Regions from separate parts of the Vallitalea pronyensis genome, predicted to be linked through region 3. Evidence: riboswitches for the same ligand, from Rfam matches in the RefSeq annotation. Region 3 holds a riboswitch; each other region holds the start of a gene.
What was found. A riboswitch is a leader RNA that binds a small molecule or an ion and turns the genes downstream of it on or off. The one in region 3 is predicted to bind thiamine pyrophosphate.
Positions count from the first base shown of each region.

Region 1 (8,371 bases), 1.3 Mb from region 3:
ATCTACAAGCTCTGGCGGTAGTTGTGTCAACGATACCGTTAGTCATTTTGTGACCCATCACTTGCCATTTGGGGGCGTTGGTCAATCAGGCATGGGGGCTTATCATGGATTGGATAGCTTTAAAACATTTACACATTATAAGAGTGTGTTGCATAAGTCCACAAGGTTTAATTTAAAATTTTTATTTCCACCGTATAATCAAAACAAATTACAAAGTGCTAAAAAGGTACTTCGATAAGTTTCTAAAATTAGTCCTTTTATTTATGGGTAGATATGGTATAATAGAGGAAAAGAACGTACGTTCGACACATAATAAAAGGGTGAATCATATCATGCAATTGTCAAAAAAACAAGCTAGAAATTTCATACTTGCGTATCAAATGCTGCTTAAGCCAAGGGCATTAAGAGGAAAAGAGGGCATACATGATTACATGAAACGCGTTCGGTGTATTCAATATGACCCTCTGAATGTTGTGGGCTATAATCCCTACCTTGTTTTACAAGCCCGTGTTAAGAATTTTAGAGGTGAACACTTAAATCAGCTTCTCTACGATGATCGCTTATTGGTCGATATATGGGATAAGAATATGTCCATTGGTATGACAGAGGATTGGCCTTACTTTTCCCGTTATCGTACAGAATTTCGTCAGCGTTATCAGAAAGACCAGACCTTTGTACAAGAGATAGAAAAGGTTAAAACATATCTTCATGACCAAGGTCCAAGCTCATCCATTGATATAAAAATGGAGGGTAAAATGGATTGGTCTTGGGCACCTGCAAGAGTTGTTAGAGCAGCACTTGAAAGCTTATTTTTTGCTGGTGAAGTCATGGTCTATAATAAGATTGGCACGCGAAGAATATTTGATTTCACGACCCATTTGCTTCCAGAAACAATAGCCCATCAATCCGATCCTAATCAGAGTCTACCGGATTATTTTAAATGGCATGTAAAACGTCGTATTCAATCCATCGGTTTGTTATGGAGCCGTTCCAGTTATGCGTATATTGCTATACGATGGATGAAAAGCAAGGATAGAGTGGAAGCCTTATCCCGATTAGAAGAAGAAGGGGAACTGATACCATTAACCATTGACGATATGCCTTATACCTTTTATATTGGTAAAGAAGACATAGCATTGCTAGAGGAAGTCATGACATGGAATAGAATAAACCCTCAGATAGCTTTTCTAGCACCATTAGATAATTTACTATGGGATCGTCAATTAATCAGAGAATTATTTGACTTTGATTATAAGTGGGAGGTTTATACGCCTGCACAGGAACGTAGGTTCGGCTACTATGTTTTACCTGTCTTATATGGTAATCAATTTATCGGGCGATTTGAACCTAAATTCCAAAGAAAATCAAATACTTTAGAGATTATTAACTGGTGGTGGGAAGGTGAAATCAAGCCAACAAAGCAGTTAAGTACTGCCATTGAGCGGGCATTATATGATTTTATGAAGTACCTTGGCGCAACGCAGATTACATTGCATACACAGGATCAATTTATTCATCAGGTTGTTGACACATTGAAAGATAAACGAAACTTATCATGACATAATCGAGGAGGCATTCTATGTATACATCCATTTTAGATAAAATTGTATGTCCAACATGTAAAAAAAAGCTTGAATTGGCCATAATAAAAGAAGAGGAACAAGAAATTATAGAAGGGACATTAACCTGTTCAGATGGACATGTTTGGGTGATTAAAGATGGTGTCATTAATCTTGAATCGGAAGAACAAACACTTGCAAATAATTGGAGCGATTACTACAAAAATACAGATTATGGGTCATTGGATCAATGGATTGAAGAAGCCACACCAACAAATCAAATAGAAGGTTATACTCTAGCTAAAAAGGCTATACTGAGTCATATTCAATCCAAGGGTGCAACACATATTATTGATATTGCCACAGGAAGAGGTATGCTCCTCACGTATCTGGCTCAATATCTTTCACCGGATACACATTTTGTATGTGTGGATCTTAGCCATGAGGTTTTGAAGTATGACCGATTAAAGGTTAAGAACATTAACCCTGCATTGCGTGTGAACTATATTGCCTGTGACGCCACGAGTTTGCCTTTTCTGAGACAAGCCTTTGATTTATCAGTATCTTTTTTTGGTATCACCAATATGGGAAATGCTATAGCACAAGGTATAACGGATGCTGTTCGTGTATCCAAAGAAGGCCTCATCAATGCAGGTATTGTTATCAAAGATGATAACCCTAAATTAGATGACGTGAATCAATATCTTCAAGATAATCAACTGGACATGTCAGTAGATTTTGCCACAGAGACCCGTTGCCGAGAACTACATGAAGGAAAAGGACAGTATAACGTTGTGGAAGAGAAGGTCTTTGAAAGCATCGCACAACCCAGTGATTTGGATTTGATTCCAATTGAAGGTGAATGGTTTAGTATTAACCTCTACCATACTACGGCTAAATAAAACAGGTTACATGGAGTAAGAAGAAGCTATGGATGCTATACAGGTTAAAAAGAAAACCTTACAAGCTATGACAAAGATGTATTGTCAACGTAAACATGTTATGCATACAGATATGGATTTGTGCCCTGTTTGCCACACATTTATGACTTACGCTGTTGAGCGGCTAGATAACTGTCCTAAAGCCAGTAAAATGAACTGTAAAGCTTGTAACATACATTGTTATGATTCCTACATGCAAAGCTACGTAAAAGGCATTATGCGGTATTCTGGTAAGCACATGCTCTATCGGCATCCCATACTTACGTGCCATTATCTGTACAATAAAACAATAGCAAGTCTATTTTGAAAACATGTTTCATTCACTAAAAAAGGTTGCCTTTTATCAAACAAAGCTGTATAATGAATAAGAAATTGCTATCCATAAAATTATAGCTTTTGAAAAAAATAAGTATTTGATAATGATTTAAAAACTTCATACTGTTAAAACTAGGGGAGGTTGTACTGACAATCTGAGAAAGAAATGTTATTTCTGACCCTTATAACCTGATATGGGTAATGCCAACGTAGGAAAGCATCAAAATCATGAACCACAGTATATTTGGTTACAAATAAGCACAATGAGGATATCTTTGTACCTCCTGTTATAAAGCCTATTTGTCTCTGGAATGCTATGTTTTTTGTTTTGATAACAGGATAGAAATTAATGACCAGTGATAACGTCTTGGAGCTTACCTTTAGGTAAGCTTTTTTTGATGATTAAAATTATTGTTCTTGTTATCATTTGTATGGATAACTTAGTCCATACAAAAATCCACGAAGCATTATCACAATCAGGGAAACTAAAATAAAAGAAGGTGAATAAATGCTAGTTAACGGTAAAGAAATCTCCTTAGAATCTGGCATAACAATTGATCACATGCTGGAAGTATTAAGTCTTGACAAGGACAAAGTTGTTGTGGAAATTAACATGGAGATTATTCAAAAATCGAATTACACAACCAGGGCAATTAACCATGACGATAAAATAGAAATTGTCCGATTCGTAGGTGGTGGGTAAAATGAAAATTGTGGTCAATGAAAAAAATTGCTTTGTACCCCATCATGCATCAGCGTATGCTGTGAGAGATATGATTAAGAATGATGCAGACATTATCATTGTTAATGGTCATGTCATCCATAAGGATATCACCCTAAAAGCCAAAGATACCGTCACCCTTATAAAAAGAGGTGAGAAACCCAAAAAACGTGCGTTAGAGGCTTTGCTGGTTGCAAGACATACACCTGGCGTGCACGAAAGAATAAAAAATGCCTGTGTTGGAATCGCAGGATTAGGTGGCTTAGGGTCCCATGCTGCTGTTTCCTTAGCACGATTAGGTATAGGAAAATTAATCTTAATCGATTATGATGTTGTTGAACCCAGCAATCTCAATCGACAGCACTATTTTTTAAAGCATATTGGTATGAAAAAAACATCTGCCTTAAAGGACATACTTGAACAGATAAATCCTTTTGTTAAAATCGTTACAAAGGATGTATGCTTAGATCAAACAAACATTGCCATGTGTTTTCGAGAACCAGATATCGTCATTGAAGCCTTTGATCATCCAGAATCCAAGGCAGTATTAGTCAATACGTTGCTTTCAGAACATAAAACAGTAGTAGCAGCTTCTGGGGTTGCTGGCTATTTCTCTAACAATACCATCACGACAAAACGGGTGATGAAAAACCTATACGTTATAGGTGATGGTGTATCAGAAGCAAAGATAGGCAGTGGATTAATGGCCCCTAGAGTGGCTATTGCTGCAAATCATCAAGCCAATATGGTGTTAAGATTAATCCTTGGCGAAAGGCATACATAAGTTTTGAAGAATCATTGTTAAATCAATCATAAGGAGTGATCGTAGTGAATCAATTAGTCATTGGAGGTAAGACATTACAGAGTCGATTACTAATCGGCACTGGTAAATTTCCAGATAAAAAAATAGTACCAGAAGTTGTAGAAGCAAGTGGAACACAGGTGGTTACCATGGCATTAAGAAGAGTGGATTTGGATTCAAAAGAAGATAATCTTCTGGACTATATTCCGAAGCATTGCACATTACTACCCAATACTTCTGGAGCCCGTAATGCAGATGAAGCCGTACGCATTGCACGTTTAGCAAGAACCATGGGTTGTGGTAATTGGGTAAAAATAGAGGTTATTTCAGATAATAAGTATTTGCTTCCCGATAACATGGAAACAGTAAGGGCAACAGAAATATTAGCTAAAGAAGGGTTTGTGGTCTTGCCTTATATGAACCCAGATCTCATGAGCGCTAAGAGGCTTGTGGATGCTGGGGCAGCAACAGTCATGCCTTTAGGAGCGCCAATCGGTACAAACAGAGGCATTAGAACCAAAGAATTAATCCAAATCATCATTGAAGAAATTGATATCCCAGTTGTTGTTGATGCTGGTATAGGAAGACCATCTGAAGCAGCAGAAGCCATGGAAATGGGGGCAGATGCCGTACTTGTTAATACGGCCATAGCAACAGCCAACAGTCCTGTTCATATGGGAAAAGCCTTCCATCTAGCTGTACAAGCTGGAAGGCTAGCATATGAGGCTCAATTAGGTAGACAAAGTACTTATGGGAACGCATCTTCTCCTCTTACTGGGTTTTTGTACGAAGGAGTTAACTCATGAGCTTTTATCACGTTTATCAGACCATAAGGGATGATGATTTTTATCCTATGCATGACCAAACATCGGAAAAAGATATGATGACCATACTCCATAAAAACATCCTAACAGAAGATGATTTTTTACGTTTATTATCACCCATGGCAGAAATGTATTTAGAACAAGCTGCCCAAAAAGCACATGCTTTATCGTTACAATATTTTGGGAAAACGGTGCTGCTGTATACACCCATGTATTTAGCCAATTATTGTGTGAACAGATGCGTTTATTGCAGTTTTAATACTCAAAACGTCATTGAAAGGAGACAGTTAACTTACAACGAAATAGAAGAAGAAGCAAAAGCCATTGCATCAACAGGTTTGAAACATATTCTTATTTTAACTGGCGAATGCCGAAAGACAACACCAGTAGCATACATTGTTAACGCCGTGAAAAGGTTAAAAAAGTACTTTGATAGTGTTGGAATGGAAATCTATCCTTTAACAGAAGAAGAATATAAAACCGTTATTAATGCAGGGGTAGACAGTCTAACTGTATATCAAGAAGTATATGATGAGACCATCTATGACAATGTTCATCTATCAGGACCAAAGAAGGACTACAAGTATAGGCTGGATGCTCCTGAAAGAGCTTGCAGGCAAAAAATCAGAAGTGTCAACATAGGTCCTCTGTTAGGTTTAAATGACTGGCGAAAAGAAATCTTTTTTACAGGGATGCATGCCAAATACCTGCAAAAAAAGTATCCAGATGTTGACATAAGCATTTCTTTACCTCGTATAAAACCTCATGCTGGCACCTATGAAGCACGATACGATGTAAATGACCAAGATTTGGTGCAAGCCTTAATGGCATTAAAACTCTTTTTACCAAGGGTAGGTATAACCATTTCAACAAGAGAAGCTCCTGATTTTAGAGATAATTTAATACCCTTAGGCGTGGTAAAAATGTCTGCTGGCGTCAGTACGGAGGTAGGTGGTCACGCCTTAGAACATGGCAGTGACAGTCAATTTGAAATTTCAGATCCAAGAAATGTCAACATGATAAAACATGCCATATTAAAAAAGGGTTATCAACCTGTTTTTAAAGATTGGATGCCGTTTTAAGGGATAGAAGAATCAAGAAAGATAAAATGCGAAAAAACAGTAGACAATTGATGAAAAATATGGTAGATTAATATAGAATTAAATAAGAGATTTCTTTAAATTAGTACAGTGATGCTAGTAAGAAGTTTAACCGTAAAGTAGTTATGTAAACTATGGCTTCTTGGAGTGCATCCAGGAAGCCTTTTCTTATCGTAGTAGAAGTATTACATACCATAAAAGATTATTTACGAGGTGAACTTATGAAAGTATTAATGGATGAGAAAGCTATTGGAAGAGCCTTAACGCGTATTGCACACGAAATTATTGAAAAAAATAAAGGTGTTGAAGATGTTGTGATCTTAGGCATCAAAACACGAGGCGTACCATTAGCTAATCGAATTGTAAAACGTATAAAGTCCTTTGAGGGAGTAGATGTTCCAGTTGGAACAGTTGATATCACTTTTTATCGTGATGACCTTCAAAAAAAATCATTATCGCCTACCATTAACAACCCATTAGATTTTGATGTAGCTGGTAAGACGATTGTATTAGTTGACGATGTCATCTACACAGGTCGAACATGCCGTGCTGCCATTGATGCCGTGATGGATGCTGGCCGTCCTCAGAAAGTACAATTTGCTTCCCTCATTGATCGAGGCCATAGGGAACTGCCTCTTATACCTGATTATGTTGGCAAAAATTTACCTACATCAAAAAATGAAGTTGTCCATGTTAAGTTACAAGAGGTAGATGGTGAAGATACTGTTCAAATAATTTAAAGATTTTCTTCTATTACCATAAGCAGCTATGTGTGCTTAATGAAATAAACCATAAAAATGGATGAAGACCAGTAGATAAGGCTTCATACACAACATATACTGCGCCATGTCATCTCGCACTATATGTTGTATATGAAGTGGTGTACTGTTCCAGATCCATCATAGGAGGAAGTATCATGGAGAACATATCAACAACAAAAAAATATGTCTTAGGTTTACAGCATGTTTTAGCCATGTTTGGTGCAACTGTATTAGTGCCTTTCTTAACAGGTCTTGACCCGGCCATTGCATTATTGGCAGCAGGTGTAGGAACCTTACTCTTTCATTTATGTGCCAAAGGCAAAGTACCTGTTTTCTTAGGTTCTAGTTTTGCATTCATCGGTGCCATAGCCTATACCCTTAATCCTAACGGGCTAGAGGATATAACCAAAATGCCCCGAGCAGAGTATCTGGACAACTTATCTGTTGTAAAAGGCGGTATTATCGTAGCTGGTCTTGTGTATGTGGTTATGGCTATTATTATCTATTATGTTGGTGTTGAGAAAGTCAAGAAATTATTCCCACCTATTGTAACAGGACCCATTATTATTGTTATCGGACTTCGTCTATGTACCGTTGCAACAAATAACGCATTTTTCCCTATTGTTGATTTTGAAACAGGTGCAAGAGCTTTTGATGGTACCCATACACTTGTAGCCACACTAGTTGTACTGGTTATGGTGGTTGTATCCATCTTCTCAAAAGGTTTCTTTAAAATGGTACCCATACTTATATCTGTAACCATTGGTTATCTTATATGTATTCCTCTTGGATTATTAAATACGACAGCCATACAAGAAGCCTCATGGTTTTCATTAGCTGATTCAAATATTACAGATCAAATCTTTGCATTACCCTCATTTACCGCATCAGGTATCCTTGCCATAGCACCGATTGCTTTAGTTGTATTCATTGAGCATATTGGTGATATTACAACAAATGGTGCCGTTGTTGGTAAAGACTTCTTAAAAGACCCTGGTATTCACAGAACCATGTTAGGTGATGGTGTTGCCACGGCTTTTGCTGGACTTGTTGGTGCACCAGCGAATACGACCTATAGTGAAAATACAGGTGTACTTGCCGTAACAAAAGTATACGATCCTGCCATCTTAAGAATTGCTGCATGCATTGCAATCTTCCTTAGTATGATTGGTAAATTTGGTGCTGTTATTCGAACCATTCCAACACCAGTTATGGGTGGTATCAGTATCATTCTCTTTGGTATGATTGCCAGTGTAGGTGTTCGTATCTTAATTAATGCTAAGCTTGACTTTGCTCACAGTCGAAACTTAATGATTTCAGCTATTATCCTTGTTGTAGGTATTGGTGT
Region 1 is NZ_CP058649.1:3,397,006-3,405,376, forward strand. It holds gene HZI73_RS14325 (aldehyde dehydrogenase) at 1-238, shown strand, start outside; gene HZI73_RS14330 (winged helix-turn-helix domain-containing protein) at 333-1,559, shown strand; gene HZI73_RS14335 (class I SAM-dependent methyltransferase) at 1,580-2,461, shown strand; gene HZI73_RS26880 (nitrous oxide-stimulated promoter family protein) at 2,490-2,807, shown strand; TPP riboswitch at 2,940-3,048, shown strand; gene thiS (sulfur carrier protein ThiS) at 3,324-3,518, shown strand; gene thiF (sulfur carrier protein ThiS adenylyltransferase ThiF) at 3,520-4,320, shown strand; gene HZI73_RS14355 (thiazole synthase) at 4,365-5,144, shown strand; gene thiH (2-iminoacetate synthase ThiH) at 5,141-6,244, shown strand; gene pyrR (bifunctional pyr operon transcriptional regulator/uracil phosphoribosyltransferase PyrR) at 6,397-7,002, shown strand; gene HZI73_RS14370 (uracil-xanthine permease family protein) at 7,179-8,371, shown strand, end outside.
Region 1: linked by a shared signal. The riboswitch ahead of thiS (sulfur carrier protein ThiS) and the one ahead of HZI73_RS19635 (energy-coupled thiamine transporter ThiT) in region 3 are both predicted to bind thiamine pyrophosphate.

Region 2 (8,371 bases), 1.4 Mb from region 3:
AGCTATTTCCACATGATCATTAATAATAAAGGTCACACCATGATGAGCGCATATTGCTTTCAATGCGCGTGCTTCTTTCATGAGTTTCTTTTTGTCAGTACTTTTACACCGATATTGCAGAATGGTTGCACCATGTTTAATAGCAAGTTCCGTTTTATAAATAAGTTCATCATATGTTAACCCGTCTTGTGTCACCAGATAGATATCCTTATTGAATGTCATGATACACAACCCCTCCTCCATCTAATAGATTTGTATGTCTTCTTTTATAGATGGCATCAAACAACATGACTTTGTATGAACCAATTCCTTGATTGACGTCTAGAAGCTCTTCCACATCTGATGCCGCTGTATGCATAGCCAACATGCCGTAGACACTGCTGGCAAATGGGTCTTTACAACGGGCATAAGCAACACTTATCAGTGTGGATATCATGCACCCTGTTCCAGTGATCTCTGTTAATCTGGGCGTATCTCCCTTAACGATTGCCACTTTTGAAGCAGAACATACCATGTCGTCTTTTCCCGTTATGGCTACAACAGCATTGTATCTCTTGGCTACTGCCACACCAATGTCAGTTAATTCTGTTTGTTCTAATGCTTCACCATCTACCCCTTTTGCTTGTGTTGTCAATCCAAGTATCGCTTTTATTTCTGAGCCATTACCTTTAATAATATCCACATGAAATGTTTCTAATATATCCATAATCATCTTTTTACGGTAGGAGGTTGCCGCTACACCTACAGGGTCAATGATAACAGGTATATGATGCCTATTGGCAATGGCAATGGCATCATGTATAGCAGTTACTTTATCTGAAGTAATGGTCCCAATGTTAATGACTAAACACTGGCACTGCCTAGTAATCTCTTCTAGCTCTTCCACAGCTTCAGCCATAATGGGACTTCCCCCAAAAGCTAGCGTCATATTTGCCATATCATTCACTGTCACATAATTGGTGATATAGTGAATAAGCGGTTTTTCTGTACTTTCATAGATTTTTTTATAGATTTCTTGATCGGTATTATTCATTATATACTCCTTTCGGAAAATGCTTAATGGGTCCATCTCCACTGCCTATTGAAAAACCACCTTGAATGGCTTTGCTGATGTAGCTTTTAGCTCGTTGAATAGCCACATGTGAAGGATACCCTATACTCCAGTTAGCTGCTATAGCAGAAGATAAAGCACACCCTGTACCATGGGTGTTCGTATTAGGGATACGTTCATGTTCATAGCTTATAAAATCATAACCATTATAATAAATGTCCGTGGCTGTATCTTTCAAGTGACCACCTTTCACCAAGACATTCTTTGGCCCCTGTTTGTGTAAGCGTATACAAGCTTTTTTCATATCGTCTATGTTCTTAATAGGCATCTTGGTGATGAGTTCAGCTTCTAATATATTGGGTGTAATCATATGGCATATGGGAAAAAGCTCTTCAACCATCATGGTGATTGCATCGCCTTTTAAGAGGATTCTGCCAGTGGTCGATACCATAACAGGGTCTAACACAATAGGAGGCATGGTATACTTTTTTAAAGTATTTAACACTGCATGAACGATACGCTTATTATATAGCATACCTATTTTGACGCTGCCTACCTGAATGTCACTAAAAATAGCATCAATCTGTTTCTCTATGGTCAAAGGGTCAAGCCCTTGAATATGAGACACGCGTACTGTATTTTGTGCCGTAATAGCTGTAATCACACTCATACCGTACACACCATGGGCTGCAAAAGTTTTTAAGTCTCCCTGTATCCCTGCACCTCCACTACTATCAGAACCAGCTATTGTTAAAGCTGTTTTCATGATAAGTATCTCTCTTTCGCCAAAACAATTCTTTTGATACCCGTTAATTGGAATATGCATACAGCTAATACTGCTCCTACAAAAGAACTGATCATAAAGGGTATAATAAAAGCAAATAGAGTTGCTTCTTTTCCCATGAAGAGATTCGCTACAGGAGTAGCAACCATCGCTCCTATAACACCGGTTCCAATGCATTCACCTAAAGCGGCTAAATAGGTTTTGCCATATCGCATGTAGAGTAAACTAGCAAGAAGTGCACCAAATAGACTGCCAGGAAAAGCAAACAACGTACCCATACCAAGGAGATTACGTAGCAGGGATACGGTAAACGCTTGACCAACAGCGTACACTGGTCCTAAAAGAATAGCTGATATCACATTAATTAAATGTTGCCATGGATAACATTTTGTAAGCCCAATGGGAACATGATAAGGACTTAAAATGACACCTAAGGCTACTAAAATACCTGTTAAAGCGAGTTTATGCGTATTAAGTTTCATGAGATTCATCCTTTCTGTTTTTTGCACCAAAAATCAAGGTAGTCACCTTCTGCGCATACCTTACAGGTGGAAAACTTATAGGCTATGTAAAATGGATGATTGGATGTGCTCGTCACTTCTTTTGATAACAACATGACATGTAGGAGAACTTTTCCAATAGAAAAAGCAATCCGAAAGGATTGCCTTAATATCATCAAGTATATGTTATAAGCTTCCCTCCGCTGGTATTAACCAGATCAGGTTTATAGGGTCAAAGAATATGGTTCTTAATCTCAGCTGGCAACACCAGCACCCCTAGCAAAAAATATGCAATTATTGTATCGCTATCATCATAGCATAGTTTACTTGATTAATCAAGACATATTTACTCATCCGTTTTTACCATTTTATAACATGATTATTGTATTCGTATTACCCTGACAGGACGTTGTCAAGGTTCATAAAGTATAATGATATTACGATAATGTGATTAGGAGGGTTAAAATGAATGAAACAACTTTAAAAGAACTGTTACAGCAAATGAAATTAAGAGAATGGACTTTACTGGATAATATGGATCCCAATACCTTTGTACTTCATATAATGAAGCATATTGGGTCAACTGATCCAGAATTAAGGGACCATCTTATTTTACCGTGCCTCTTAACAATCATTGAACGTAAGGCATTAACGAATAAACAATTAATTGCGCTACTGGATTTATGTTTAAGTAAAGACCATCTTTTTTATGAACATGGTTTAGCTGAGAATGACGGTGTCTTTAACCGGTCTTTTACCGTACTTATTATTGGTGGTATTTTGAATTATCATTTAACACATAATCAGCAATTATTAAGTCAAGAACTTGTCATTCATGTGTATACGTCATTGGTCAACTACATAGAGAATGAAAAAGATACACGTGGATATGATCCTGTAAAAGGATGGGCAGATGCTACTGGACATTGGGCTTTGACATTTGATTATTTAATGGAATGTTCCTCCATTGGTGGTATACAATTAAAAGAATCCTTAGACTTAACGAAACGCCTGGTATGTCATAATAAGCTTGTGTTTATTAATAATGAGGATGATCGCTTCACCACGGTAGTCGTTAATATTATTGAAAGAGATATTATTTGTGAAGCTGATCTCATTCAATGGATAAGTAGTTTTGAAACCATAACATTAGCTAAAGATTATTTAGATCGGTACAAACTATGTGTGAATCGAAAGAACTTCCTTATGAGTTTGTACTTTCGACTGTCTCACAAAAATCGAGTAAAACTCTGCAAAGAAATAGAAAAAGTCATCTTCTCTATTAACCCATATATCGTATAGTGAATGAATTTGCTTATACATTACTTTTATTAAAACCAAGTATTGATAAGTAAACAATAATGCATGAAATTAGTTTAAATTAGGATTATCTATACGCTGTTTTGCCTATAAATAATCCTTAATATTTTACGAGATAAAATTAAATATATAGTTACTACTCTTTTAGGATGATATTTTATGTATATTAGAATCCCACATGTTCTGGAATCACTACAATAAAATAATGATTCTCAAATTTTCTTCCGTTATGTACGATTGTTGTGTAGTTACACATTCTTGCCTGTATCTGACAGTCTGAGCATTCACCAGTTTCTCTACATGGTGTCTCATGGCCAACCCGCTCACAATTCATGGGTGCAATGTCTCGTAATCGTTTAAAAGCATCGTCCAAGGTATCCACAAACTTGTTAACGCCTACCGCCATCACCACATGTTTAGGACCAAATACAATACCTGCTGCCCGATTGCCTGAACTATCTCTATTGACAAGTTCGCCATTTCTGGTTATTGCATTGCAACCGGTTACCAAATAATCTGCTAACATGGATTGACGATATACATTAACCGTCTCTTGCCAGTTTGGCTGGCTATACCGTTTAAATAATTGGTATTCACCATTTGAAAAGTGTTCCACTAACCCCATTGCATTTAATGTTTCTGAACCTCCCAATGCAATAGAAGCTCCTTTTTCAATGTAGTTTAATATACATGCTTTTGCCTCATCTAAATCTTGAGCGTAAACAGCGTCATAACCCTTACTATTTAGTATCTCAACCATTTTCTTAGCTTTTAATTTATTTTTCCATTTTACGTATTTATTTGTCATGAGCTCTCCTTTTCACAACACATAATAAGTTTCACTATACGAAACCATAGTATAATATATGAAATATTATACTATGATTTTACATTAAAATCAACTATATGCTGTATAAGGAACCATAAGGTTTATTACCTTATGGTTCCTTATACAGATTGAAAAACTTGAAAAGCAGAACGTCTTTATTGTAAAAAAATACTGTATTGGATTACTAAACAGTCTGTTTGTACGTTCCCAAATCTAATGCTTTCTTAATATAGTATCTGAAAGTTTCATAGTCTACCGTATCAGGAATAGAATGGTCGCTGTGAAGGACATAAGCAAACTTTTCAATGAGTTTAGGAATTTTGGTTTCTAGCTCTTTATCAATGACTTTTTTGTCATTTGTATAAAGCGTCCTTACATCAATACCACCCATAAATGCAATCTGATCGCCATAAGTATCATACAGTTTTAGAAGATCCATTCCAGCCTTAACTTCTATAACCTGTAGGCAGTCAATCCCTGCTTCAATCATCCCTGGGAGAAGAGGTTCAACATAGCCGCATGAGTGCATAATGACAGGTAGATTCTGACTATGAGCATAATCAATGGTATAGATGTGACCTGATTGAATAATGCTTTTATACATGTTCATTGAGAAAAATGGTTTTTCTTTGAATCCCATATCTTCATAATAGAATACACCATCTGGATAGCCTTCTTTTTCAAATAAAACTTTCTGTAATTGGACTGTAAGCTCGCTGTAGGTTTTAACCATATCTTTTACCCAGTCAGGATCAAGTGCCATACCCATAAGTAAATATTCATGCCCACATACATTATGCATTAGTTCAAAAACATTAATACCAGCCCACACAAAAAACCTTCCTGCTTTTTTGGCTTCTTCTCTTGCTCTTCTATAAGCCTCAAAATTAATTCTTCGTTCATCCACTTCTATAAGATAAGGTTTGGCATGTTCTTCCCAGGTAGCTCTGTCTCTTACGGTAAAGTCTACATGCTCTGGCGTAGAATCATGCAATTTATGCCTTCTTAAAATAGCCCCATTACCATCTTTGATTAATCTTGTCTCTTCTGTCTCTTCTATGACTTCAGGTTCAAAGTCAAGATTGGCCACCAAATTAAATGCCCAACAACGCTGGATATCAAAATTAAAATGATCTTCTACACTCTCATCTTCCTTAATGTGACCCTCGGAAATCCACTTACCTCTCGTATCACCCCAAAAGTGTTCATAAAATCCAATTCTATCCACTGGCTCATGATTAAGAATCTTAAGAATACGCTCTTTTCCTGTCATATATGTAACACTCCTACTCTTCATTAATTAATTAATTATATTGACATATATGTCCCTATTATATATCCTTATATTAGAGAATATAATAAACAATCTTGATTAGAAACTAAATTATATTGACATCTATTATCCATTACATTTTTAAGAGAAAGGGTGTTTTACCATGACTCAAGAGGGCTACGCTCACTTTAATCCTTATGTCATTGTCAGTGGTCTATTGGATATGCATACCTGTCCTCCAAAAGGAACCCAATATGGTAAAAGGGTTGTTCGCTGGTATGAGTTCGAGCTTATGAATACCGTTGATGAAGGCTATATGATTACCGATGGTGATACGCAAACGATTCATATAGGCGATTTGTTTATTAGAAAACCAGGTATGATTGTACAAGGTGTATCTGCCTATGGTTGTAACTATATCATCTTTGATAGTGTATATGATACATCTTTTGTTCAAGAATATGAACAACCCTTCTACCAAAATGCTACAGATGATTTTCTGAATCATATAGATAAAAGAGGTAATCATTTTCAATTATTAGAACAGTTACCCTCTCGAATAAAAATTCATGATCTGGACTATTTCAAAAGGCTTTTTAATACATGTTTAGATCATTATATTCGGCAGAAAAAAGATTTTCAATTTTATGCAAAAGCCATTCTCTACAATATCTTATATACCATTAATAAAGAAATGAAAAAGTCTGTAAATAGCTTAAGCACCCATTATTCCTTAGAGCATAAATATAAAGGTATATTTCATGCAAAACAATTTATGGACCAGCATTTTCATCGTAAAATTGAACTCAAGGAATTAGCTGAAATTGCAGGTTATAATCCAGACTTTTTCTGTCGTCAATTCAAGAAAATAGTTGGTAAAAGCCCTATTGATTACCTGATTCAAATTCGGTTATTTCATGCAAAGAAGATGCTCATGACCACAAATAACCCCATCTTTGATGTTGCTTGGTCTTGTGGCTTTAAAAATGAAACTTATTTTTATACCTTGTTTAAGAAAAACGAACACATGACACCGGGAAAATACAGAGCATATAATCAGCATCTGTTTTAGTGTTAACTGCTGCTTTTTTGACTCTTTATACCTAATCTTTGATTTTCTTGTTCAATGACTTTCTTATCTATCCTTTCAAATAATATTTCTGGCTCTTCAATGGGGTAACCCCCTTCAACGGTTTTCATTTCCCAACGACTGTTTAGTTGAAAGATGCTTAGAACCTTATCTGATGAAAAAGGTATAAATGGTTGTAATAAGGTAGCAAGATTAGCAATGATTTGCACACAATTATATAATGTTTCTTGGCATGCCCTTACATTCAGGGTTCTTGTCTCCCATGGCTTCTTGTCGTCAAAATACTTATTTGCTTTTCTGATGTAAGAAAAGAGGGTATCCAAACTCTCTTTCATGCAACCATTTTCTATAAGCGCACTTACTTGGTTATAGAGACCTTTTAGATCATCATTAATCTGTTGATCCATTTCACCTCTTGGTACACAAGCATCAAAATACTTAACAATAAAGACCAAGGAACGATGAACAAAATTCCCATAGGCTCCTAATAATTCACCGTTATGCCGTTTAATGAATTCTCTAAAAGAAAAATCCGTATCTCTTTTTTCCGGCGCATTTGTGATGAGAAAATACCGAATAGAATCAGGGTCGTATCGTTCTAACAAATCTTTCACCCATACAGCATAGTTTTTACTGGTTGATATTTTACGATGTTCCAATGTTAAATATTCACTGGAAATGATATAATCTGGTAAATGATAGGCTTCACCCTGAGCTAATAGTAAACCTGGTAAAATAATGGAATGAAAAGGTATATTATCTTTCCCATGAATATAGTAATGCCTAGCACTATCATTCTTCCAATACTGTTCAAATGTTTTGCCTTGATCCATAGCCCATGTGGCAGATAGATAACCTAAAATATTTTCTGCCCATATATAGATTCTCTTTTCTTCGTAACCTTGTCTTGGTACATGAATACCCCAACTAATATCCCTTGTTAATGCTCTATCTCTTAATCCTTCATTCAAATATCTATTGGTAAATGATACAGCGTTATCACGCCAATAATGCCCCTTCTTATTTACCAGTTCTCTTAACTGTTGTTCATCATGGGATAATTTCAAGTACAGATGATTGGTTTTCTTGAGGGATATCCTTTTACCACAGATTGCACATGACGCCTCCTGAAGGCTCTCGGGTTCTATCACGCTTCCACATGCGTCACATTGATCACCTCGGGTGTCTTCTCCACATATAGGACATTTGCCTTCTACATAGCGATCGGGTAAAAACTTATGGCAATCTTCACAATAAGCTTGCTCAACCTCTTTTTCAATAATGGCTTCTTTATTTTTATATAGCGTTTTATGGAAATCTGAAACAAATGTTTTATGGTTTTGACTGGTTGTTTTTCCATAGTGATCATAGGAAAATCCTAATCCATTAAAACATGTAACAAACTCCCTATGATAATACTCTGCAATGTCTTCTGGTGATTTATTTTCTTCCTTTGCCTTTAATGTAATAGGTGTCCCATGACAGTCACTCCCTGACACGTAACACACCTGATCACCTTTTTGT
Region 2 is NZ_CP058649.1:3,276,506-3,284,876, reverse strand. It holds gene thiC (phosphomethylpyrimidine synthase ThiC) at 1-222, opposite strand, end outside; gene thiM (hydroxyethylthiazole kinase) at 209-1,033, opposite strand; gene thiD (bifunctional hydroxymethylpyrimidine kinase/phosphomethylpyrimidine kinase) at 1,026-1,817, opposite strand; gene thiW (energy coupling factor transporter S component ThiW) at 1,814-2,317, opposite strand; TPP riboswitch at 2,514-2,623, opposite strand; gene HZI73_RS13765 (DUF2785 domain-containing protein) at 2,801-3,637, shown strand; gene HZI73_RS13760 (lactate utilization protein) at 3,822-4,463, opposite strand; gene HZI73_RS13755 (uroporphyrinogen decarboxylase family protein) at 4,669-5,757, opposite strand; gene HZI73_RS13750 (helix-turn-helix transcriptional regulator) at 5,921-6,829, shown strand; gene metG (methionine--tRNA ligase) at 6,832-8,371, opposite strand, start outside.
Region 2: linked by a shared signal. The riboswitch ahead of thiW (energy coupling factor transporter S component ThiW) and the one ahead of HZI73_RS19635 (energy-coupled thiamine transporter ThiT) in region 3 are both predicted to bind thiamine pyrophosphate.

Region 3 (8,371 bases):
ATTAAGGAAAGGTTTAGAGTTTTAGCAAAAAAATATCATCCTGATAATGGAGGGGATGCTCAGGATTTTATTAAAGTGATAGAAGCCTATGAACAAATAAAGTCGCATGATTAACATGAGGTATTCCTCTAAAAATAGGAAGGAGAAATAGGATGGAACAAATGATAAGGGATTTAAGATTTGCCAATGAACAAACAGCGGCATATTATCTGAACTTGCTATCAGATATAGATAGCAATAGGGGTACAGGTTATATGGCGTTACATAACTTTTTTAGGGACTTTTATGGGACACTTTTTAAGGAACCAGAAGCATTGGGTATGGAATCATTTCCCAAAGTCAGTTTTAACTCTGGTGAGTTTCATTCAAAAAGTAAACCCTTCAAGCGTGTGAAAGATAAAGTAATAAAGCCTGTATCGGATTGTTTAGATTTAATCTATAAAGTTGCATCACAAGGGCGTTTAAAAGATGACACCATCATAGGTGATAAGGCATTTATGGATAAGTTTATGAAAACTGGCAAGCGTCAAAAGAAAAAGCTACTGGATGCTGTAGTAGAACTTGGGATAAAGATAGATGCAGATGGTGATAGTGTAAGGCTAACAACCCATAAGCAACCAGATATGATAGAAGCATTGCATCTCTTTGCCTTAAAATGTAGTCAGAATATCCATGAAGCAGGTGAATTGTGTTTTAGGATGTGTGATTTTGGAGCATTAGATACCCAATATAAACCTAGTATAGAGGAAATACTCCAGAAACTATACAAGGATAAAGCCTACAATCATATGTCCATACTTCATAAGATGTTGCAGGATAATGACTTTGATATTCGTTATGTTTATGAGCCTCATGTATTAAACTTTGAGATACGTTACACAAAAAAAGAAATAAAAACATCCCCATTAATGGCATTTGTGTTTGATTTTAAAGCTGTAAACCCTCTAAAAATAAGATTGAGATTTATTGCAACATCCCGAATAGTTCCCATCATTCAACGTCAGCCTAAAGCAGTTCAAAAAGATTTTTATGAAACAAGCGGTCAATGTAATGGATGTGGTTGGTGTAATAATCAAAAAGGGTTGTTAAAACCATCTTTATTAAGAATGGATACAAAACATAAAACCATATGCTGGTACGATGTCAATGAATATGACACCATTAATAAAGAAATCATTGACCTCATAAAGGGGTATGTAACGATGCACCTTCAGCTTGTGGGCTAATGGATGCTCTGCATTTGATTTGACTCTATTCTTAATAAGTAAGTATCTTACGCATTGACAGTCTATATACATAGTCTTATAATATAAACCACATAGTATGGACTACGTGGTTTATATTATAAGAAAGGGGCTATTGATTATAATGAAAGAAAAGTCATTTGAGAGAAAAACACAATTGCTTCAATCAGCTTTAGATGAGTTTTCATCCCATAAGTATGATGACGCTTCCTTAAATAGCATCATTAAAAATGCATCTATCAGCAAAGGAACCTTTTATTATCATTTTAAAAATAAACAAGACTTATATCTATACTTAATCGAGCATTCCTCTCATGTGAAATGGGAGTTTATACACCATCGAACACGTGATTTAAACGAAAGCTTTCAGAAAATGGATATTTTTGAGAGGTTTAAATGTCAGGCAAGAATCGGTGTAGAATTTGCTATGGAACATCCTAAGTATCATAAGTTAGCGAAGATGCTGGTCAAAGAAAAGGGAAACGAAATTTTTGATATCATCAAAGAAAGATTGGAAATAGGTACTAATAAGCTGCACGATATGATAAATGAAGGTATAGAAAAAGGTGATTTCAAGCCGAATTTTCCAAAAGATTTTATTCTCAAAACAATCAGCTTTATGTTTACTTATTTTGATGACATATTTTATGCTGATGGGGTGATGGTATTAGAAGAGACCCTTGAAAATCTAGACAATTATGTTGATTTTATGAAGCATGGGTTAGGTACATCATAAGAGAAATATAGCCTAAATATATAAAACTACCAGATTGGTAGTTTTTTTATGTATTTAAATATTTTATCATAAAGATTTGAAACTTTGTTGACAGTCAATAACAGTAATGTTATAATGTAAACCACAAGGTCTAGACCAAGTGGTTTATAAAGTTTAACCTTGTTAAAGTGTAAATAAGATGGCTAGTTATAATCTGAAAGGGTGAGTATGATGGGAAACAAAAAACGTAAAAAGTATGACTTGATTTTCGCGGTGGTTTTTGCACTGCTGACAGTGGTATTCTTAATTTTATTCGCTACAAATGATGCATTTTTTAACTGGGCGTTTGAACGTCACCACAATCAATTGAGCTGGTATATCCGACCCCTGTTTTTAATACCATTCTGCTATTTTGCTTATAAAAGAAGTTGGACGGGTATATCTGTTACTATTTTTTTACTGATGACTAGCATGTTCTGGTTCCCAGAGCCTGAATCATCAAGTGCATTAGTGGAACAATTTTTAGATATGGAAATGGAATACCTGATGGGCAGCTGGGGGATAGCTAAAATTCTCGTTACACTTATTATTCCAATATCTTTTATTGCTTTAGGTATGGCATTGTGGAAACGGAGTTTATGGATTGGTTTATCTGTTGTGGTGTTTATGACTGTAGGAAAAATGATATGGAGTGTTGTTGAAGGAGGGGAATCCGGCCAATCCATTTTTATTCCTGCAATCATAGGTTTACTCATTTGTATAGGCGTCATTTCTTTCGCATACAAAAAATTTGAAAAGAAAAAGAAGCAGTCTTGATTAGTAAGTAAGGCATTGGTACACACTAATAGAGATGGGTTTTGTCAATAAGGAGGCATGAAGAATATGGATAAAAAAATATGTTTAATTACAGGAGCAAATTCAGGTATTGGTAAAGCTGCGGCTATTCAAATGGCAGAAGCAGGCTATCATGTCATTCTGGCTTGTAGAAATGAACAAAAGGGAGAAAAGGCTTTGGAAGAAGTGAAACAATCACATGAAAACAATTCAGCTGAATTAATGCTTGTTGACATGTCTTTGCAATCTTCCATTAGGAAGATGGTCACTGGGTTCCTAGCAAAGTACGATACATTAGACGTACTTATCAGTAATGCAGCACTATTTGATATTACGCAAAAAAAGGCAGTGATGACCAAAGAAGGCATAGAAAAAATATGGGCGACCAATCATCTTGGGGCTGTATTATTAACTGAACTTCTATTGGAATCCATAAAAAGAAGTAACCAAGGTCGAATTATTACAATTGCTTCAAAGGGTTTAATTGTTCATCCCTCCATAAGCGTTGATTTTAAAGACCCAGAATTTCAGAGCCGGAAGTTCAATGTGTCAAAAGCATATTATCAATCTAAAATAGCTCAGGTGATGTACACCTATTGGCTTGCTGATAAATTAAAAGATACAAAGGTTACAGTTAACTGTATACGGGTAACAAATGTGAAAGTGGACATCAGTCGCTATCCTCATCTTTCTAAACTTGCAAAATTTGCATATGCTCTAAAAAGTAAAAAAGCCATTACCCCTGAGGAAATGGCAAGAACATACACCTATTTAGCTACCTCAGATGACGTGAGTGATGTGTCTGGTAAATATTTTGATGAGCATAATAAAATCGTCAATTCTTCAGCATACAGTACTAACGCTGATAATGTGCAAAAAGTGATGGATTTTACAATGAAGTATTTGGATATGTAAGTCCACTTGACAAATCCACCATAATGGTATACATTATGTATGAAAATAAAATATGTGCTAGGGGAGCCTTGGGCTGAGAAAGTAAAGTACTGACCCTTATAACCTGATTCGGATAATGCCGACGAAGGGAAGCGTTAAGTAATACATACAGTATGCTTTCAAACTCCATGATCCCTCCTAGATTTTAAGGAGGATTTTTTCATGTTAAAACAATTTCAAGACGCTATTGCAAGTGGCGATATCCAAGGTATCATTACATCTACACTAGGTCAGATTATTTTAGTTGCAATTGCCCTTATTCTTTTAATAGCTGTTGTGGCTTTAGGTAGTCGTTCTCGATCCATGAAAACAAAAGAGTTAGTGTATTCTGCAATTGCCATCGCAATAGCTGTAGCGTTGTCCTATGTGAAACTTGTAACCTTACCTCAGGGTGGTTCCATTACACTGTTTAGCATGCTTTTTATAGCTGTTATCGGTTATTGGTTTGGAACGGTACAAGGTATAATTTGCGGTATGACATATGGATTGCTACAACTTGCCCTTGGCGGCTGGGTCATGCATCCCATACAATTATTGCTGGATTATCCATTAGCTTTTGGTATGCTTGGATTTGCTGGACTTATGCGTAACACGCCAAATGGGTTAATGAAAGGTCTTATTCTTGGAGCATTTGGTCGATTTTTATGTCATTTTATTGCAGGGGTTGTTTTCTTTCAAAGTTATGCCATTGATTTAGGATTTGACCCGGTACCTTATTCAATCGGTTATAATCTTGCCTATATTGCTGGAGAAATATTCTTAACCCTTATTATCCTGATGGTGCCACAGGTTACGGACGTCTTTAAGCAGTTGAAAAAAATGGCATTGTCATAAGGTCAAGTCAAAGGTAATGTTGGAGACTAAAGTCTATTCCACTTATCGTATAATAGAATATGAGAACAAGGGTATAATAAGTAGAGATAGGTATAATCTCTACTTATTTTATATTAGCATGTGGAATAGAAGGCTTCATTTTGTCCATGATAAGAGGATTTTCATGCATGCAATAAGATAAGAAAAGATACCCTATAGGAATTGACAACATGGAAAGGATATGAAACGATGAAAGACATAAAAAGTTATCCGGCATCCAATAGCACAGACCCAAGGATAAGTGAAAATATTGAAAGCACAAATTTTAATGATCAAGATGGTGTGCCAGAAGGTATTATTGAAAAGCAACCAGAGCATCAACATGTAAGTCATGGGCATCCCTACATGGGTGATCTTACATCCCATGAAATTGGTATGATGGCCAAAACAGGTTCACTTAATGGTGAAATGTTCAAACGTATGGTATCCAATATAAGACAAGATTCAGAAGATGGACCAATCGAACCATAAGTATAAAGGGGCTGATATCATGGAAAGATGAAGCAGCCCTTTATCTTATCTACGGAATATTTTCGGGGTGAATAAAAAGGGGTGGATTTATTTATTTAAATATTGTAATATAGTAATATAAATGGTAACTTTTTCTATTCATCATACGATGATATGAATTTTAGAGAAAGTTTTTTTACATAATGTAGGAGGTTCGTATATGATTGGTCAGGAGTTAACCTATTGGATGGCGTTTATCAACGGTTTGGCATCTTTTTTTACACCTTGTGTGTTGCCGCTACTACCTTTATATTTTAGTTATTTAGCAGGAACGACCATACAAGATATAGCATTTCAAAAAGACGCTAGGCGGAATATGATCATCAACTCATTTGCCTTTGTTATTGGGCTATCTATCCTAAACATTATGTTGGGGTTTGGAGCAAAAGCCATTAACACCACGTTGGTTCAATATGAAGAGGTGATTCGCAAAGTGGGTGGTGTGTTGATTATGATTCTCGGCTTATATTTTATTGGGCTCTTTAAGGTACCATTTTTGGACCGAGAGCGTAAGTATCACTATAAAAAATTTCGACCCAATGTCTTGTCATCCCTTATTCTTGGCATTACATTTAGTGTAGGTTGGACGCCATGTAATGGACCCATTGTCGGTACCATCCTTTTTCTTGCAAGCTTTGAAAAGGACTACTTGCAAGCTGGAGGCTTGATGTCCATTTATTCATTAGGCTTTGCCATCCCTTTTTTACTATCTGCCCTATTATTTGGGAAGTTTATTCATCATTATAAGAAAGTGTTTACGCATTTTAATAAAATAAAGTGGGTAGCTGGTATTTTAATGATTATAATGGGGATTATGTTATATACCAATTCATTGAGTTTGTTGGTTATTGGAGGCGCAAAATAACAGTTGATTGAGGTGATAAAATGAAAGGAAAGAAGATTATAGGGTTCATGGTGTCATTGTTACTTGTCGTTATGATGGCAGGTTGTGGAGAAGCTAAGGACGATGCTAAGAAGGAAAACATGGATACTCAGCAAAGTGACCATGATGTAACGGATACAGAAATCATAGACCATGTGGATTCAGCAGGAGAAGGTACAGCGACAGATATAGAGTCCAAAGAAGACGATTCAGTTGATAAAGACCAGGGTGATAAAGATGAAGCAGACAAAGATGAAGAAGACAAAGATAAGGAAGACCGTACATTAGCTCCTAATTTTACCCTTGATGATGGTAAAGGGAATGAATATTCCATATCTGATTATAAGAATAAATTGTTATTGGTTAACTTCTTTACAACCTGGTGCACATACTGTGTAGCAGAAATGCCGGATTTTCAGAAAATCTACGATAAGTATCGTTTAGATGATGTGGCTATTCTAGGCGTTAATGTACAAAAAGACCCCAAGGAAATGCCAAAAGAAGACGTGTTAAATTGGATTGCAGATAAAAAAATAACGTTCCCTATCGTATTTGATGATGAAGGAGAAGCCATTAAACATTATTATATAAACGGTTATCCAACAACTTATGTCATTGATAAAGAAGGTTACATTGTTGGGTATGTGAATGCTCTTGATGAAAAAATGCTTGAAAAAATAATTGAAATGTACCGCTGACCCAAAGAGACTACAGCCCTGTATGATATTGATGAATGGCGTATTATGATCTTAACATAAATGAATAATAAAGCCCGTACTTTCTTGTCTTTTAAAAGGAATATGATATAATAATGGTATATTTTTTCTGGTAAAAATTAGCCACCAAGATAAGAAATGACAATAGCAAACCATTTGAAATCCTTTTCCAAAGAGGAATGAAAGAATGAAAAAGGGCATACTATTAATAAGATGTTAGGGGGCATGATTATGTTATGTGAACGTTGTCAACAAGAACCTGCAACCGTATTCCTAAATCAAACAATTGATGGAAAAAAGAAGGAAATTCATCTATGTAATAAATGTGCTATGGAAGTGAAAGATTTGTATCAAGAAAAAGATATCTCCATAGAGAATTTTTTAAGCAGTCTCTTAGATATGAATCACAAAAAGGTAGCACCTCACATGGAACAGCAAAAAAAGAGTCATGTCTTACAATGTAAACAGTGTGGTATGACATACAATGAATTTCGACAAAAAGGAAAGTTTGGCTGCCATAGGTGCTATTCCACCTTTGGGAATCTCCTAAGTCCTGTTATAAAAAGGGTTCATGGCAGCAATCTGCATACAGGAAAAATACCTAATCGAACAGGTGAGAAACTTTTAACCCAAAAACAGATTAGGGATTTAGAGAGCAAATTAAAGCAAGCAGTAAAAAAAGAAGAGTATGAAGCAGCAGCTGGGTACCGTGATGCTATCCGAGCCTTGAAAAAGGAGGGTGGCTTATGCTAAAATGGTATGAAAAAAATGCCAATAATAATGATGTGGTTATTTCCAGTCGGGTGCGATTAGCGAGAAACCTGGAAACCTATCATTTCCCAAGCAAGTTAACCAAGGAAATAGCTAGTAGGATTGTTCATGAAGTAGAAGATATTGTACTAAAAGCAAGCAGCAGCCACTATTTTGAACGGATGGATATGGAAGCCTTATCACCACTTGATAAAGTAGCTATGGTAGAACGTCATGTGGTAAGCCCTAATTTTGTGCAGTCATCCATACCGACTGGTCTTATTCTATCGGAAGATGAGAGCCTGAGTATCATGATTAATGAAGAAGACCATCTGCGTATACAATCCATTAGCAATGGGTTTAATTTAGAGGAAGCCCTTCAAAATGCTAACCATATTGATGACTTATTAGAAGAGAAGATAACCTATGCCTATGACGAAAGAATGGGCTATCTCACAGCTTGTCCAACCAATGTGGGTACAGGCCTTCGAGCGTCCTATATGATTCACGTTCCAGCACTGGAGACCACAGGTAAATTACAGTTTATACTAGAGGCTATTGGTAAATTTGGTTTAACTGTACGGGGCATCTATGGTGAAGGCTCCCAAGGCCGAGGGAGTGTTTTTCAGATTTCTAATCAAGTCACTCTTGGTCATTCAGAGGAAGAAATCATTGAAAACTTAACCAGTGTTACGAATCAGATTGTGGAACAGGAACGGTCACTCCGTAAGAAATTACTCAGTGAAAAGCGTATGCAATTTGAAGATGCCGTTTACAGGTCTTATGGTGCATTAACCTATGCGCGCATTTTATCATCCAATGAAGCCATGACCTTATTATCGGATATGAAGTTAGGTTATGAATTAGGTATTTTGAACTTTGAACATACAGA
Region 3 is NZ_CP058649.1:4,723,585-4,731,955, reverse strand. It holds gene HZI73_RS19660 (J domain-containing protein) at 1-114, shown strand, start outside; gene HZI73_RS19655 (hypothetical protein) at 153-1,226, shown strand; gene HZI73_RS19650 (TetR/AcrR family transcriptional regulator) at 1,369-1,980, shown strand; gene HZI73_RS19645 (hypothetical protein) at 2,188-2,775, shown strand; gene HZI73_RS19640 (SDR family NAD(P)-dependent oxidoreductase) at 2,842-3,708, shown strand; TPP riboswitch at 3,758-3,855, shown strand; gene HZI73_RS19635 (energy-coupled thiamine transporter ThiT) at 3,910-4,581, shown strand; gene HZI73_RS19630 (hypothetical protein) at 4,810-5,091, shown strand; gene HZI73_RS19625 (cytochrome c biogenesis CcdA family protein) at 5,291-5,995, shown strand; gene HZI73_RS19620 (TlpA family protein disulfide reductase) at 6,016-6,711, shown strand; gene HZI73_RS19615 (UvrB/UvrC motif-containing protein) at 6,961-7,482, shown strand; gene HZI73_RS19610 (protein arginine kinase) at 7,476-8,371, shown strand, end outside.